2 linked regions of the Thiosulfativibrio zosterae genome follow. The protein of the gene in region 2 binds, or shares a complex with, the protein of the main gene of each other region. Links are inferred from orthologs where the notes say so. Each region holds a gene or a part of one and is shown on either strand. Other genes may lie near its edges. The genes, in order: pal and tolB.

Evidence for each region.
Region 1: the proteins of tolB (region 2) and pal are in contact, whole or in part, in a crystal structure (PDB 2HQS), measured with the Escherichia coli proteins. The link is inferred for Thiosulfativibrio zosterae from one-to-one orthologs.

What each region holds. Positions count from the first base shown.
Region 1 is NZ_AP021888.1:1,916,661-1,923,356, reverse strand. What follows is about bases 1,487-4,245. They hold pal (peptidoglycan-associated lipoprotein Pal), read left to right. Parts: upstream 1,487-2,465; coding sequence 2,466-3,026; downstream 3,027-4,245. Other genes in these bases: pepN (aminopeptidase N), read left to right, coding at 3,150-4,245; THMIRH_RS08885 (cyclic nucleotide-binding domain-containing protein), read left to right, coding at 1,590-2,300; THMIRH_RS12085 (hypothetical protein), read left to right, coding at 1,487-1,534. Outside these bases: THMIRH_RS08890 (PfkB family carbohydrate kinase), read right to left, coding at 1-1,028; more of THMIRH_RS12085, read left to right, coding at 1,397-1,486; more of pepN, read left to right, coding at 4,246-5,789; THMIRH_RS08870 (type 1 periplasmic-binding domain-containing protein), read left to right, coding at 5,816-6,696. UniProt on the Escherichia coli protein: Part of the Tol-Pal system, which plays a role in outer membrane invagination during cell division and is important for maintaining outer membrane integrity. The Tol-Pal system is also required for polar localization of chemoreceptors clusters.
Region 2 is NZ_AP021888.1:1,654,412-1,661,140, forward strand. What follows is about bases 1,926-4,717. They hold tolB (Tol-Pal system beta propeller repeat protein TolB), read right to left. Parts: upstream 4,074-4,717; coding sequence 2,778-4,073; downstream 1,926-2,777. Other genes in these bases: ybgF (tol-pal system protein YbgF), read right to left, coding at 1,926-2,056; THMIRH_RS07595 (OmpA family protein), read right to left, coding at 2,124-2,732; tolA (cell envelope integrity protein TolA), read right to left, coding at 4,092-4,717. Also shown: 7-cyano-7-deazaguanine synthase QueC, read right to left, coding at 382-1,086; more of ybgF, read right to left, coding at 1,088-1,925; more of tolA, read right to left, coding at 4,718-5,159; THMIRH_RS07610 (ExbD/TolR family protein), read right to left, coding at 5,156-5,614; protein TolQ, read right to left, coding at 5,653-6,330; Holliday junction branch migration DNA helicase RuvB, read right to left, coding at 6,397-6,729. UniProt on the Escherichia coli protein: Part of the Tol-Pal system, which plays a role in outer membrane invagination during cell division and is important for maintaining outer membrane integrity.

The sequences.
Region 1 (6,696 bases), 260 kb from region 2 along the record:
GTTAAGGGCACATCCTGATGCGGGCAATTGTTCACATAGGCCCTGACTTCATCTTCATATTTAATGAGTACAACCCCGTGCTTTTGACCCAGTGCCTTAACCACTAGAGTTTTGGCATTGCTGAGTTGTTTAAAGTTAGCAATGGGTTTTTTAACCGCTAAGGGGGCAAGTAAGTTGTCCAGCCCTATTTGTTGGCATTTACGAGCGGCCAAGTCACTGCCATCTTTAACGGCATAAGCTAAAGCTTTTCCTGCGGCAAGCGCGTTAATCACACCTGCATTAAAGACATCACCAGCCCCAAGACTATCGATGACTTTAATTTGCTGGGCGGGATGATGATTGACCGTTTGATTTGGACTTGAAAACCAAGCGCCATTTTCTCCCCAAGTGCAAATTAAATGGGCTTGCGGAGCGGCTTGTCGCATTGCTTTTAAACATTCTGCGCCATCCTTAAAGCCTCGTTGCTTGGCGAAATGGTGTGAGAAAAAAATCACATTGGCTTGAGTCAAGATGGCATCTATGCCAATTCGGTCTTTTTCGACTTCAAGAGAAATGGGCTGATGTGTTAAAAAAGTTTTGGCTATGTTAAGCATGCCTGGTAGATGTTCTAAGTTACGCCCCTCAAAATGCAACCAATCAAAGTCTTCAATTTCAATTTTCGCAAAAAAATCAAAGCTAACCTCTGGCAGGTCGCGATAATGCACAATTGTGCGGCTTCCATTTGATTGACTGAGGTTGATGTAGGAGGTGGGAGTTGCACCTTGAATGAACTTTTGGGTAAATTCGGTGTTAATGCCTCTTTCTTGGAGGGTTTTGGTGATCCATTTTGCCTGATCATCGGTTGCAAAAGTCGTACAAATGGCAACTTCATGCTTAAGTTGGCTCAAGGCATAAAGCGTGTTGGCAACATTTCCACCCACTTGCAGGGTCTTTTTATTAGCCCTGACCTCTGAGTCTTCAGCGGGGTAGTCATTGATACTTAGAATGATATCTAGCACACAATTTCCGATACCCAATATTTTTGACATGGCATTAGACCCCTTAAAAATAGACAATTTTAAATGGCGCAAATTTTAGCATAAAAAGCAAGAGGGTCCGGTGGTTTGCATAAGTGAATAAAGTTTAAAAAGTGCTTGACAGTTGATAGCTCTATATTAGTTTTTTTAGTTAACTTGCATTATACAAAAAGATTGTTAGTTGTTGATTTTAAATGGTTTATCAGGGTTTGTTTTTCTAAATTATTGATTTTTTAAGGGCTGTGAAGTATCCACATTAGCTGTGGATAAGTGTGTGAGTTTTTTTGTGGTAGCTGGGTAAAAAGCTCATAAAAAGGGATAAGCTGTGAGGCTGATTAAAAATTAAGCAGTTGGATTTTTCAACTCAATATAAGGAGGTCATGACAAAAAAAATGAAAGGTTTTTTACAGGAAATGATTAAAAATTTTTTATCAAAAGATAAAAAGCATTTTGATATTTCATTTGGGCTTAATTCACTAAAGAAAGAATTTATTAATTATTTAACAAACTATTCTTGATTTAAATCAAGTAAAATAGTTGCATTATTCGCGTAGTACAAAATGTTGGGTTTAGATGACTGAAAATCTTAATGGCAATCGTTCTAACTGTTTGCAGTGTGGTTTACAAAAAATTTGTTTCCCCAAAGGGCTTTTCCGTTCCGATGTTGAACGCTTAGAGCAAGTGGTCGATAAAATGCCTACGCTTGATAGAGGAGAAATACTCTTTAAAGCAGGTGATAAATTCAAATCTCTTTATGCCATCAAAGCTGGCATGGTTAAAATCTACTCTATTAATGACAACGACGAAGAAATTATCCATGGTTTCTACTTGCCGGGTGATGTTGTAGGTTCAGAAGCCTTGGCAGATAAAGTGCATCTATTTAATGCGGTCGCCCAGGATGTCACCAGTGTTTGTTCTATTGAGATGGAGCAATTACAAGATTTATCTAAAATGGTTCCTAATTTATACACCCACATTCTGGCCATCATGAGTCGTGATATTGTTGATGGCAGAATTCACAATGAATTGCTAACCAAAAAGAGTGCAGACCAACGAGTCGCTTACTTTTTGTGGACCATGGTTGAGCGATATCAGCTTCGAGGCTATCAATATACCCAATTTCGTTTGAATATTCTGCACAAAGAAGTCGCATCTTTCTTAAACTTGACCCCTGAAACGGTTTCAAGGGTCATGGCGAAAATGGCTAAGGATGACATTTTGTCTTGGAAGAAAAAAGAAGTGAATGTGTTAAATATCGATCGACTCAAAAATTTAGCTTTATAAAAGTGACTATTCTTTTTTATCCTTGTCTATATTCGTATTAACCAGCCGATGAAGTCTCAAAAATTGCAGATTTCAGGGTTAAAACCATAAAATATTTCAAAATTTGTGGTAATTTCAGTTATATTAATCAGCATTGTTTGTATATTTAATTAATCAGGAGGCATCATGTCTTTAACACAGTTGAAACAATTATTTGTAGTCGGTTTTTTAGGTTTTGTTTTGGTGGGCTGTAGCTCTACTCCAACTGCTGAAGAAACTCAGGCTGCCGAAGCTCAAGCCATCGCCGCTCAAGCAGAAGCAGATGCGAAAGCAGCAGAAGTTAAGGCTGCAGAAGATGCAGCAATTGCTTCACAAGAAGCGGCAGCTGCTGCACAAAAAGCGAGTGACTTATTTGCAGCTCTGCAAGGTAAAGTAGTTAATTTTGATTTTGACCGTTCAGAAGTAAAATCTGAGTTTTACAGTGTCGTAAAAATGAACGCTGATTATTTGTCTATGAATGCTTCTGCAACCGTGACCATTAAAGGTTATTGTGATGAGCGTGGTACTCGTGAATATAACCTAGCTTTAGGTGAGCGTCGTGCTAATGCAGTTAAAAATGCGTTAATTGCTGAAGGGGTTAGCCCAAGTAGAATCAACACCATTTCTTATGGTGAAGAGAACCCAGTCGCCATGGGGCAAAACGAAGCAGCTTGGTCTCAAAACCGTCGTGCTGAGTTTTCTTATTAATCATCAGATTTTAAGTTGATCAAAACCCTAAGAATTTTACCTCTTAGGATTTAGAAAGCCTTTCTATTCAACAACGACTAGAAGGGCTTTTTTGTTTGTAGAGTACACCTATTAGGAATCATCATGTCAAGTTCATTGCCTGTAACGCATTATTTAAAAGATTATCAACCTTCAAACTATCAGATTGATTCAATTGAATTAACCTTTGATTTAGACCCTCTAGCAACCCGAGTGACGAATGTCATGCAGATGACCTTTAGTCCCAACGCTTCTGATGATCGTCGTCTGGTGCTGAACGGGCAAAAAATCACTTTATTAGAATGTTGGATTAATGGGAATCTTTTATCCGCCGAGGATTACGACCTTGATGATGAGTTTTTAACCTTATCCCCTAGCCTAGATGCGTTTGAATTGAAAATTGTCACCCAGTGTGCCCCGCAAAATAATACCTCTTTAGAGGGCTTGTATCGAACCAGTGGCAATTATTGCACTCAGTGCGAAGCTTTAGGTTTTCAAACCATTACTTATTATTTAGATCGTCCTGATGTTTTGAGTTTTTTTACCACCAAAATTATTGCTGACAAATCACAAAATGCGGTCTTGCTTTCTAATGGTAATCTCGTTGAAGCGAGTGATTTGCCTGATGGCAAGCATTATGCCGTTTGGCATGACCCTTTCAAAAAGCCTTGCTACCTTTTTGCTTTGGTGGCGGGAAACCTATCGCTGATTCAAGACACTTATCAAACGATGGATGGTCGTTTAGTGGATCTGCGCATTTATGTAGAGCCGCAAAATATTGATAAATGTGACCATGCCATGGCTTCTTTAAAGAAATCCATGCAATGGGACGAGGAACGCTATGGTCTTGTTTATGATTTAGATATTTATATGATTGTTGCCGTTGATGACTTTAACATGGGCGCCATGGAAAACAAGGGCCTAAATGTTTTCAACTCTAAGTTTGTATTGGCTAAGCCAGAAACCGCAACAGATGTGGATTATGAAGGCATAGAGTCGGTGATTGCGCATGAGTATTTTCATAATTGGACTGGCAATCGCGTGACTTGCCGTGATTGGTTTCAGTTAACCCTTAAAGAAGGTTTAACGGTTTTTAGAGACCAAGAATTTACCGGTGATATGTTGTCCATTCCGGTAAAGCGCATTGAGGATGTTAAGCGTTTAAGAAGCAATCAATTTCCTGAAGATGCCGGTCCTATGGCGCATCCCATCCAACCGCAATCCTATATTGAAATGAATAATTTTTATACCATGACCGTTTATGAAAAAGGCGCTGAGGTTGTTAGGCTTTATCAAACTTTACTGGGCAGAGATGGTTTTCGTAAAGGGATGGATTTATATTTTCAGCGTCATGACGGACAAGCGGTCACGGTTGAAGATTTTAGAAATGCGATGGCCGATGCGAATCATGTAGATTTAAGTCAAATGCAGGCATGGTATGTCCAAGAGGGTACGCCTGTGGTAACCGCAAAAACCCATTACGACGCCAAATTGCAAACCTTAACCCTCTCTTTGGAGCAAACCCTTAAAGGTAAGGTGCCGCAGCAGCCGTTGATGATTCCTGTGCTAATTGGTTTTATGGGTTATGACGGTCAGCCTTTAACGCTTATGCCAAGTGTCCAGGACAAAAATAGCCTTGAAGAGAGAGGCGATAGTTGGTTGCTTAAGTTGACTGAACCTAAGCAAGATTTTATCTTTGAGCAGGTGGCAACATATCCAGTCATCTCGTATTTGCGTGATTTTTCAGCACCGATTATTTTAAAAACCCCTAATGCGTTGCCAGAATTAGAGGTGTTGGCGCAATATGACAGTAATGCTTTTGTGCGCTGGGAGTCAATGCAAGCCTTAGCTTTAGCTTCTATGGAGCAGGGTGTTTCGGCTTATCAACAGCAACAACCGCTCACTTTATTGCCCAGTTTTGCGGCCGCTTTTGCCAGTGTGTTGGCGGATTCCTCTTTAGATTTATCTTTGAAAGCATTAGCTTTGACGCTTCCGGAAATGACCTATGTGGCAGATCAATATACAGAAATACCATTGGAAGCTATCCAGGCAGTACATCAATTTACACAGCAGGCCTTGGCAGAAAAGTTTTCACAAGCCTTATTGCAAACCTACGAGAGTCTTCAGGTTAACGAACCTTATCGTTATGAAAAACAAGCCATTGCACAGCGTAAATTAAAAAATGTTTGTTTGAAGTATTTGGCTAAATTGCCACAGAATTTAGCCATTGCGGTGAACCAATTTGAACAAAAATCGAATATGACCGATGTGCTGAGTGCCCTAGAGGTATTAAGCCATCATCAAACGGCTGATAGTGCAAAATGTTTACAGGCGTTTTATCAAGATTGGTCTAAAGATAGCTTGGTGTTAGATAAATGGTTCTCTATTCAAGCAGCGGCTCAAGTGCCAGATATTTTGGCGCAAATTAACCAGTTGTTACAGCACCCAGACTTTAAATATACCAATCCAAATCGTGTGCGCAGTGTGCTGGGGGTGTTTGGTCGTTTAAATTGGGTAGGGTTTCATCAAGCCTCTGGAACAGGTTATCAATTGTTGGCCGAACAGGTCATTAAGTTGAATGGCATTAATCCACAAATTGCATCGCGTTTGGTAGCTCCTTTATCTCATTGGAAGCGTTATGATTCTGGGCGTCGTTTATTAATGCGTCAAGCACTAGAGTCAATTTTGGCAACCGAAAACTTATCCAAAGATGTTTATGAAATTGTATCGAGATCTTTAGCTTAATCCATCAATTGAGAAATTAAGACTTTATGAAAATAGATTTTCAAGGGCGTAAAAAACATTGGTTATATGGGCTAACGGCAACTATTGCCTTATCTTTTACGCCTTGCTTAGCAGCTGACGTTTTGGAAACTCCTGAATCTAGGGTTGCTAACTCTGCGGGTCAGCAAATTCTTTGGTTAGATTTAGAAATTTTATTGCTCAAAGCTGAGTTGGCGCAAAAAAATGGAGCGCTGCAAGAAGTTCGTGCCTATTTGACAGAAATTCATAAAAATCCCATCCCGCCATTTTTGCAAGCAAGATTGGGGGAGCTTGATGCTTATAGTCAAGCACAAGAGGGCACGCCCGAGGTTGCTAAACAAGCTTTTGAGTTTAAGCCCGAAAACCCTTTGATTTTATTGCCTTTATCAGGTCCTTATCAAGCGGCAGGTGAGCAGGTTTTGGCTGGACTAAAATCGGGTTTTCCAGATAAAGAGTTACAGGTAATCGATACCGCGATTTATGACAACGCATTTGAGTTATGGGAATTGGTTAAACTCATCAAACCCAGTTTTATATTTGGTCCACTAAGACCTGAGTTTGCTCAAGAGTTTGCCGCTTTTGATACTCAAATTCCGACCTTAATGCTTAATGAGATCACCACTAATCACAGTTATGTGAAATATTTCACCCCCAGTCGAACGGCACAAATACCAGGCCTGGTTAAATTAATCCAAAAAAATGGCTTTCATAGGGTTTTGTTATTGTCTGCGGGAAACCAATTGGCGCAAACGCAGGCTTTTTTGCAAGCACAAGCCCAGCTTCCGCCTGATATGAGCTATGAAGTGCTTCAAGCGCCAATCAAGGTCAGTATTGACCAAACGCTAGAGCAGCATTTGGGCGCATTGTTGTCAGAGTCTCGTCGTGTTTG
Region 2 (6,729 bases):
TAAGACAGCATCAGTGAAGTAGATTTGCACCAAAAGAGAATAATAAAATTTCAGATTGGAAGAAGTTAAAGTATTAGAGGCATTAGAAGAAAATGGTGGGTCGTGCGCGATTCGAACGCGCGACCAATTGGTTAAAAGCCAACTGCTCTACCGGCTGAGCTAACGACCCGGAAAGGTATTTAAAGTTTTGAACTTTAAAAGGATTTGAGATATTTCAGACTGTCCATTTAGGAAAATGGTGGGTCGTGCGCGATTCGAACGCGCGACCAATTGGTTAAAAGCCAACTGCTCTACCGGCTGAGCTAACGACCCGTCTGGAATGGGGCGTATTATACAATCCCAGCGCCTTTTGGCAAGCCATTTTTGACATTTTTTTTACATTTAAATGGCATAGGGAGTGGGGTCGTCAAGCCCTGCTTCTCTAAACCCTTGTTTTCTCAACAAACATGAATCACATTGACCACAGGCCAGCCCTTCTGAATTAGCCTGATAACAGGATACTGTTTTTGCATAATCCACCCCTAAAGCAACCCCTTGTTGGATAATCTCGGCTTTGCTTAAATGAATTAAAGGGGTTTGAATTTTGACTTTATGCCCTTCTAGAGCAGCCTGGGTCGCCAAATTGGCCATGGTTTCAAAAGCAGCAATATACTCTGGGCGACAATCTGGATAACCCGAATAATCAACGGCGTTAACCCCAATAAAAATATCTAAAGCGCCGACGACTTCCGCCAAGGCTAAGGCGTAAGACAAAAACACGGTATTACGAGCTGGCACATAGGTAATGGGGACAGTTTCAGATAAACCACCGGTAGGTACCGCAATATCCATATCGGTTAAAGCTGAGCCGCCTATGGCGTTCATATTCATTTGCATGACGCGATGGGTTTTGGCATGAAACTGCTCAGCAATTCTAACGGCCGCATCCAATTCCGAACGATGGCGCTGACCATAATCAAAACTCATGGTGTGGCACTCATAACCCTGAGCAGTTGCAATCGCCAAAACCGTGGCAGAATCTAATCCACCAGACAATAAAACGATGGCTTTTTTAACTTCATTAAAAGAGGATGTGCTTGGCTTCATATTATTTAACCAACCCTTCAATTCTGGTTTTGGCTTTTGCGGCTATGGTTGAATCGGGATGTTGTTTAATGAGTGATTCATAGAGCGCTTTGGCTTGTGATTTTTGATTGGTATCTCTTAAGGTATCTGCCTGACGCAGCATTGCGGCAGGCTTTTTAGACGAATCTGGATAGAGCGTTTGCACCACATCAAATGCGGCTATGGCCTTGTCTTTTTCACCCGAAATCAAATAGCCTTCGCCAGCCCAATAAGCGGCGTTACTTGAAAGAATGCTTTCTGGATAGCTTTTACGGAAATCTTCAAAAGCCTGAATCGACTCAGCATATTGTTTCTTTTTCATTAAATCGAAAGCCGCTTGATAAGCTGCTTTTTCTTCATCAGTTGCAGGGCGAGTTTTGATAGCCGTTGGATTAGCAACCGGTGAGACTTTCTCAGGTTTTACTTGAACCTGCGGAGTCGCTGGCTCAGCAGCTTGAGGCGTTTTATCAACTGGCGGTAGAGAAGCATCCGTCACACTGACCGGTAAAATCGCTGGCGTTAAAGGCACCGAGGTTGCCTCGGGTATCAGGTCATTTGGCATCGTTTCTGCATGACCAGGATTTCGATCTGCCTCTAGTTCGGTTAAGCGCGCATCAGAATCTCGGTAACGCTTGCCCGCTTGCTCTTTGAAATTTTTTAAATCAAATTGCAAACGGTCGATTTGGTCATACAAGCCCTGAATTTCACGCTGTTGATCTGCTAAACGACGACTTAACTGCAATAAAACAGGGTTATCAGCCATACGCTCTAAACGCTCTATGCGGTTTTGGAGATCCGTTGTATCCACTTGTGTTTTAACTGCAGGTGTTGTCGCTTGAGCCGTCGTATTAGGTTTAAACTCTGCTGCAGTGGCGTTGATACTCAACGTACTTAGCGCCAGCATTATAGATAAACATAAAGAATGTTTTTTAAACTCTGTCACACGATTCATGGGGTGAAATCCTTTAAGATTTTCAATTATTAACGAAACTGATTACAGAAAGACCTTTGCAAAAATCTCACTGACTAATACTAAACTCAACGCGACGATTTTGTGCCCAAGCTTCTTCGGTTTGTTCATCAATCACCGGCATTTCTTCACCCATGGTCACCAGACTAATGCGTGATTCATTCACACCGTATAACATAAAAATTTCTTTCACTGACTTGGCGCGTTTTTCGCCTAAGGCTAGATTATACTCGGGCGTTCCGCGGGCATCTGTGTGACCGGTTAAGGTAATTTTTTCTGCCAAATTTTGATTTAAATATTCTGCATAGTGCACGATGGTCGCCATATTTTGCTCATCTATGGCACTTTGGTCATAGCCAAAATACACAACAGGTCTAAACGTTTTGGCTGCCATGTCTTGTTGCTTGCGAATTTCTTCATCCGTTAAACTTTGAGCCTCTAAAGCAGAGTTTTGTGCCGCTTCATCAACCGCACCAATCACTTCAACTGGGGCTTTTTCGAAAGGCGCATTGCCTTTGTCGATGGTATTTTCATCCATTTGCCCTTCTGGCGTAATGGCTGTGGCATCATCATCTGAAGGTTGCGTTTGAGCGCCGCCACCACAAGCACTTAATAAGGTCACAAGAGAGAATGCAAAAATAAGATTTAATGTTTTCATAGGGTTTCCTTTATTGGGACAATCACAATTTGATGAATAAGTCAGTTAGTCTTTAAATGGGCCCCAAGCTGGCTCACGAACTTGACCAGATGTTGAACTGATAATTTGGGTAATTCGACCATCGACTGACACAGAAGCTAAGCGTCCAACACCGCCACGATTCATTGCATACAAAATCATTTCACCGTTAGGTGAAAAACTTGGCGACTCATCCAAAAATGTTTTGGTAATAATGGAAAAATCGTTGGTGTACAAATCTAGCACGCCTATGTGAAATCCACCACTACCATGCACCATGGCCAAATAGCGCCCATCTGGCGAAATCTCTGGATTGGCGTTGTAATTGCCTTCAAAAGACACACGGCGTTCTTCACCAGTATCTAAAAAGACTTGGAATATTTGAGGCTGACCGCGTCTATCCGAGTTATAAAACAATGAACGCCCATTTGAAGACCAAACAGCTTCGGTTTCTATCGCCCAATTCGTGGTTAAACGGCGCAAATTTTTAGTCTTTAAATCCATAATATAAATGTCAGCAGAACCATCTTTAGAAAGGGTTATTGCCATTTGTTTGCCGTCTGGCGACCAAGCTGGCGCACCATTAATGCCTTTAAAGCTGGCGAGCAATTCACGATACTTGCCATCTAAACTTTGCGCAAACACTTCTGAACGACCGTTTTCAAAAGACACATACGCCAATTGCTTGCCATCGGGTGACCAACTTGGAGACATGATGGGAAAGCTGGATTTAAGAATTTTTTGCGCCCCAAAACCATCGGCATCCGCAACCTCTAAAGCATAACGACGCTCGCCATCGACTTTTTCTAGGGTTACATAAGCAATTTGGGTACTGAAAGCGCCTCGAATCCCGGTCAGTTCTTTGTAGGCTAAATCACTCATTTGATGAGCGACTTTGCGTAACCATTTTTGAGGGATATTTGCCCAGCGTTTGGCAATGACTTGTTGACGACGCAACACATCAATTAAATATAAATCAATGGTATAAAAACCAGGGCTGTCTTCTTGTATGCTGCCGGTAATCAAAGTATCCACATCTAGATTACGCCATTGATCATAGCGCACTTCTTCTAAACTGTGCGGCAACTGCGGCATATCGGCTTCATCAATGGGTCTAAACTTTCCGGTGCGATGAAAGTTAGCGGCCATGACACTGGCTAGATCAACTGGTGCCGTTGACGCAGCGCCCTGCCAAGCTAAAGGCACCATGGCAATGGGTAAAGCATTTTCATCACTTTGATCAATTTCAATCGTTAAATCAGCATGCGCCAGGGTTAAACTGAACACCCAAATTAAACTGACTTTCAAAAATGACTTCAACATTGGACTACCTTTTTAATATTAGGGTTTAAAGTTAAATTGAATATTGCGTTCAAACAACTCTTTGACAGGAGGTGCTGGCAAAGGCGCCGAACGATAAACCGCTTTCTCAGCATCTTTTCTAAATTGCGCATTTGCCTGTGCATTACAGTTCAAAATATTCACACTGGTGATATCGCCAGTGGGCGTTTGAATAATGGCAATGTCACACTGCGCATCGGGCGAAACCTTGGCCGCGGTTTTCCAGTTGTCTTTGACTTTTGCGGCAATTGAAGTGACATAAGTTTCTTGCAAACTTTTCATTTCTTTGGCTTTTAAAGCCGCTCTGCGTTTGGTTTCTTCAGCTTCCAAAGTTCTTCTTAATTCGGCTTCTTCTTCCTCTTGTTCTTTCTGTAATTTAGCCAACAGCGCTTGTTGTTCTAATTTTTTCTTTTCGGCTTCTTTTTTCTCAATTTCAGCTTTTAACAACTGGGTTTTCTGCTCTTCTTCTTTGCGCTGCTTTTCCGCTTCTGCAATTTTTAAGCGCGCTTCTTTGCGTTGTTGTTCTGCCAAAACGGCTTCTTGCTTAGCTTGTTCGGCTTTCTTTTGCTCTGCTAAAGTGCGTTCTTTTTGAGCCTCTACCTTTTGCTTTTCAATTTCTGCTAAGCGTTTAGACTCTTCTGCTTTGCGCGCTTCTAACTCTGCAATGCGTTGCGATTCTTCTGCTTTGCGTTTTTCTAACAGAGCTTGTTGCTTAGCCGCCTCTGCTTTTTTTTGCTCTTCAAGTTGTTTTTGCTTTAAGAGCGCTAGATTTTGTTTTTCGGCTTGCGTCTTGGCATTTAAACGCTCTTGTTCACGCTGTTTTTCGGCTTCTGCTTCTTTTAACAAGGCCAATTGCTCTTCAACCACTTTGGCATCCACTGCAAAGGTTTTCATCGGTTGCATGGTTTCAACTTTGGGCTGAATGACACTGGTAGAATCGCCATCGACTGACACTTTCAACACCGTTGGTTTCATAAAATCTGCATAAGTAAAGCCCAAAATAATCAAGGAATGCAAAACTAAAGCAGCCAAAATGGCCATAGGATGGCGCGCTATAAATTGCATCATAACCCCTTGCCCTCCGGTTGCGTCATCAGCGAGACTTGGTCTACGCCATTGGCTTTTAGCAATACAAACAAATTCACCACCTTGCCATAAGCGGCTTGTTGGTCGCCTTGAATATAGACTGGCACATTAGGATTGAGCGTAACACGCGCCATGGTTTCCCCCACTAAAGCGGCTAGGTCTTTTTGGCTTAACATCACATTCGGGTTTTCACTGGTAGAATAAAGGCCATCTTTATTAACCGTAATCACGAAAGGCTTTTCAAACTCACCCACTTTTTGCTTTTTGTCTTTGATGGTAGGTGTTGCGGGTAAATCGACCTGTACCGCTTGTTGCACGATGGGTGCGGTAATCATAAAAATAATTAACAATACCAAGGTCACATCGATATAAGGCACGACATTAATTTCGGCCATCAAGCGTTTTTTATGGCGGTTGCTTCTAAATCCTGTTTGCATCATTTCATCCAATCAGTTGAGCGTCAATTGAGTCGTTATTAATCTGGGGTGTGCGCTTGTCTTTGCACAATGGTTAAAAAACCTTCTGCAAAGTTTTCATATTGATTAATCAAACGCTCTGTTTTATTGGTTAAGCGGTTATAAGCAATAACCGCAGGAATTGCCGCAAATAACCCAATCGCTGTGGCAATCAAGGCTTCTGAGATACCGGGAGCAACTGCCGCCAAGGTGGCATTTTGAATATCGCCTAACGCAGAAAAGGCATGCATAACCCCCCATACGGTTCCAAACAAACCAATATAAGGCGCTGATGAACCAACGGTGGCAAGCATGGGCGTATGATTTTCAAGGGATTCAATTTCACGACTAAAGCTGATTTTCATGGCGCGCTGCGTGCCGGCAACCAAGTCATTGGCATCGGTCACCCCTTGCTTTTTAAGATTAACAAATTCTTTGAAACCCGCTTCAAAAATGGCCGCTAACCCTTTATTAGTTTCATAATTACCGTTTAATTGATTATAAAGTTGCGTTAAATCTTGGGTATTCCAAAAAATTTCTTCAAACTCTTGGCTGGCATTGCGCGCTTTGCGTATTTGATGACTTTTGGAAAAGGTCACTGCCCACGCGGCAATTGACATTAACAGTAACAATCCCATCACCGCCTGAACGACTGGACTCGCATTCAGCACTAATAAATAGACAGATTGTTCATTCATTGTAATTTCCTCAGTTTTTAAGACCAACCTTAGGTCTTAATTTGCAATTAAAATTGTGTCAGTGTTTTATAAATCTGAAAGGGTTCTTACCAAACCCAAGTGGCGATAGCCATTATCCGTAACGACTCTGCCTCTAGGGGTGCGCATTAAAAAACCTTGTTGAACCAAAAAGGGTTCAATCACATCTTCAATGGTTCCGCGCTCTTCACCCAAAGCCGTCGCTAAACTATCTATACCCACCGGGCCGCCGTCAAATTTATGGACCATCATTTCTAATAAGCGACGATCCATTTTATCCAAGCCAAGATTGTCTACTTCTAAAAGGTTCAACGCTAAATTGGCAATAGGTTGAGTAATCACACCATCCCCTTTGACTTGCGCATAATCTCGAACGCGTCG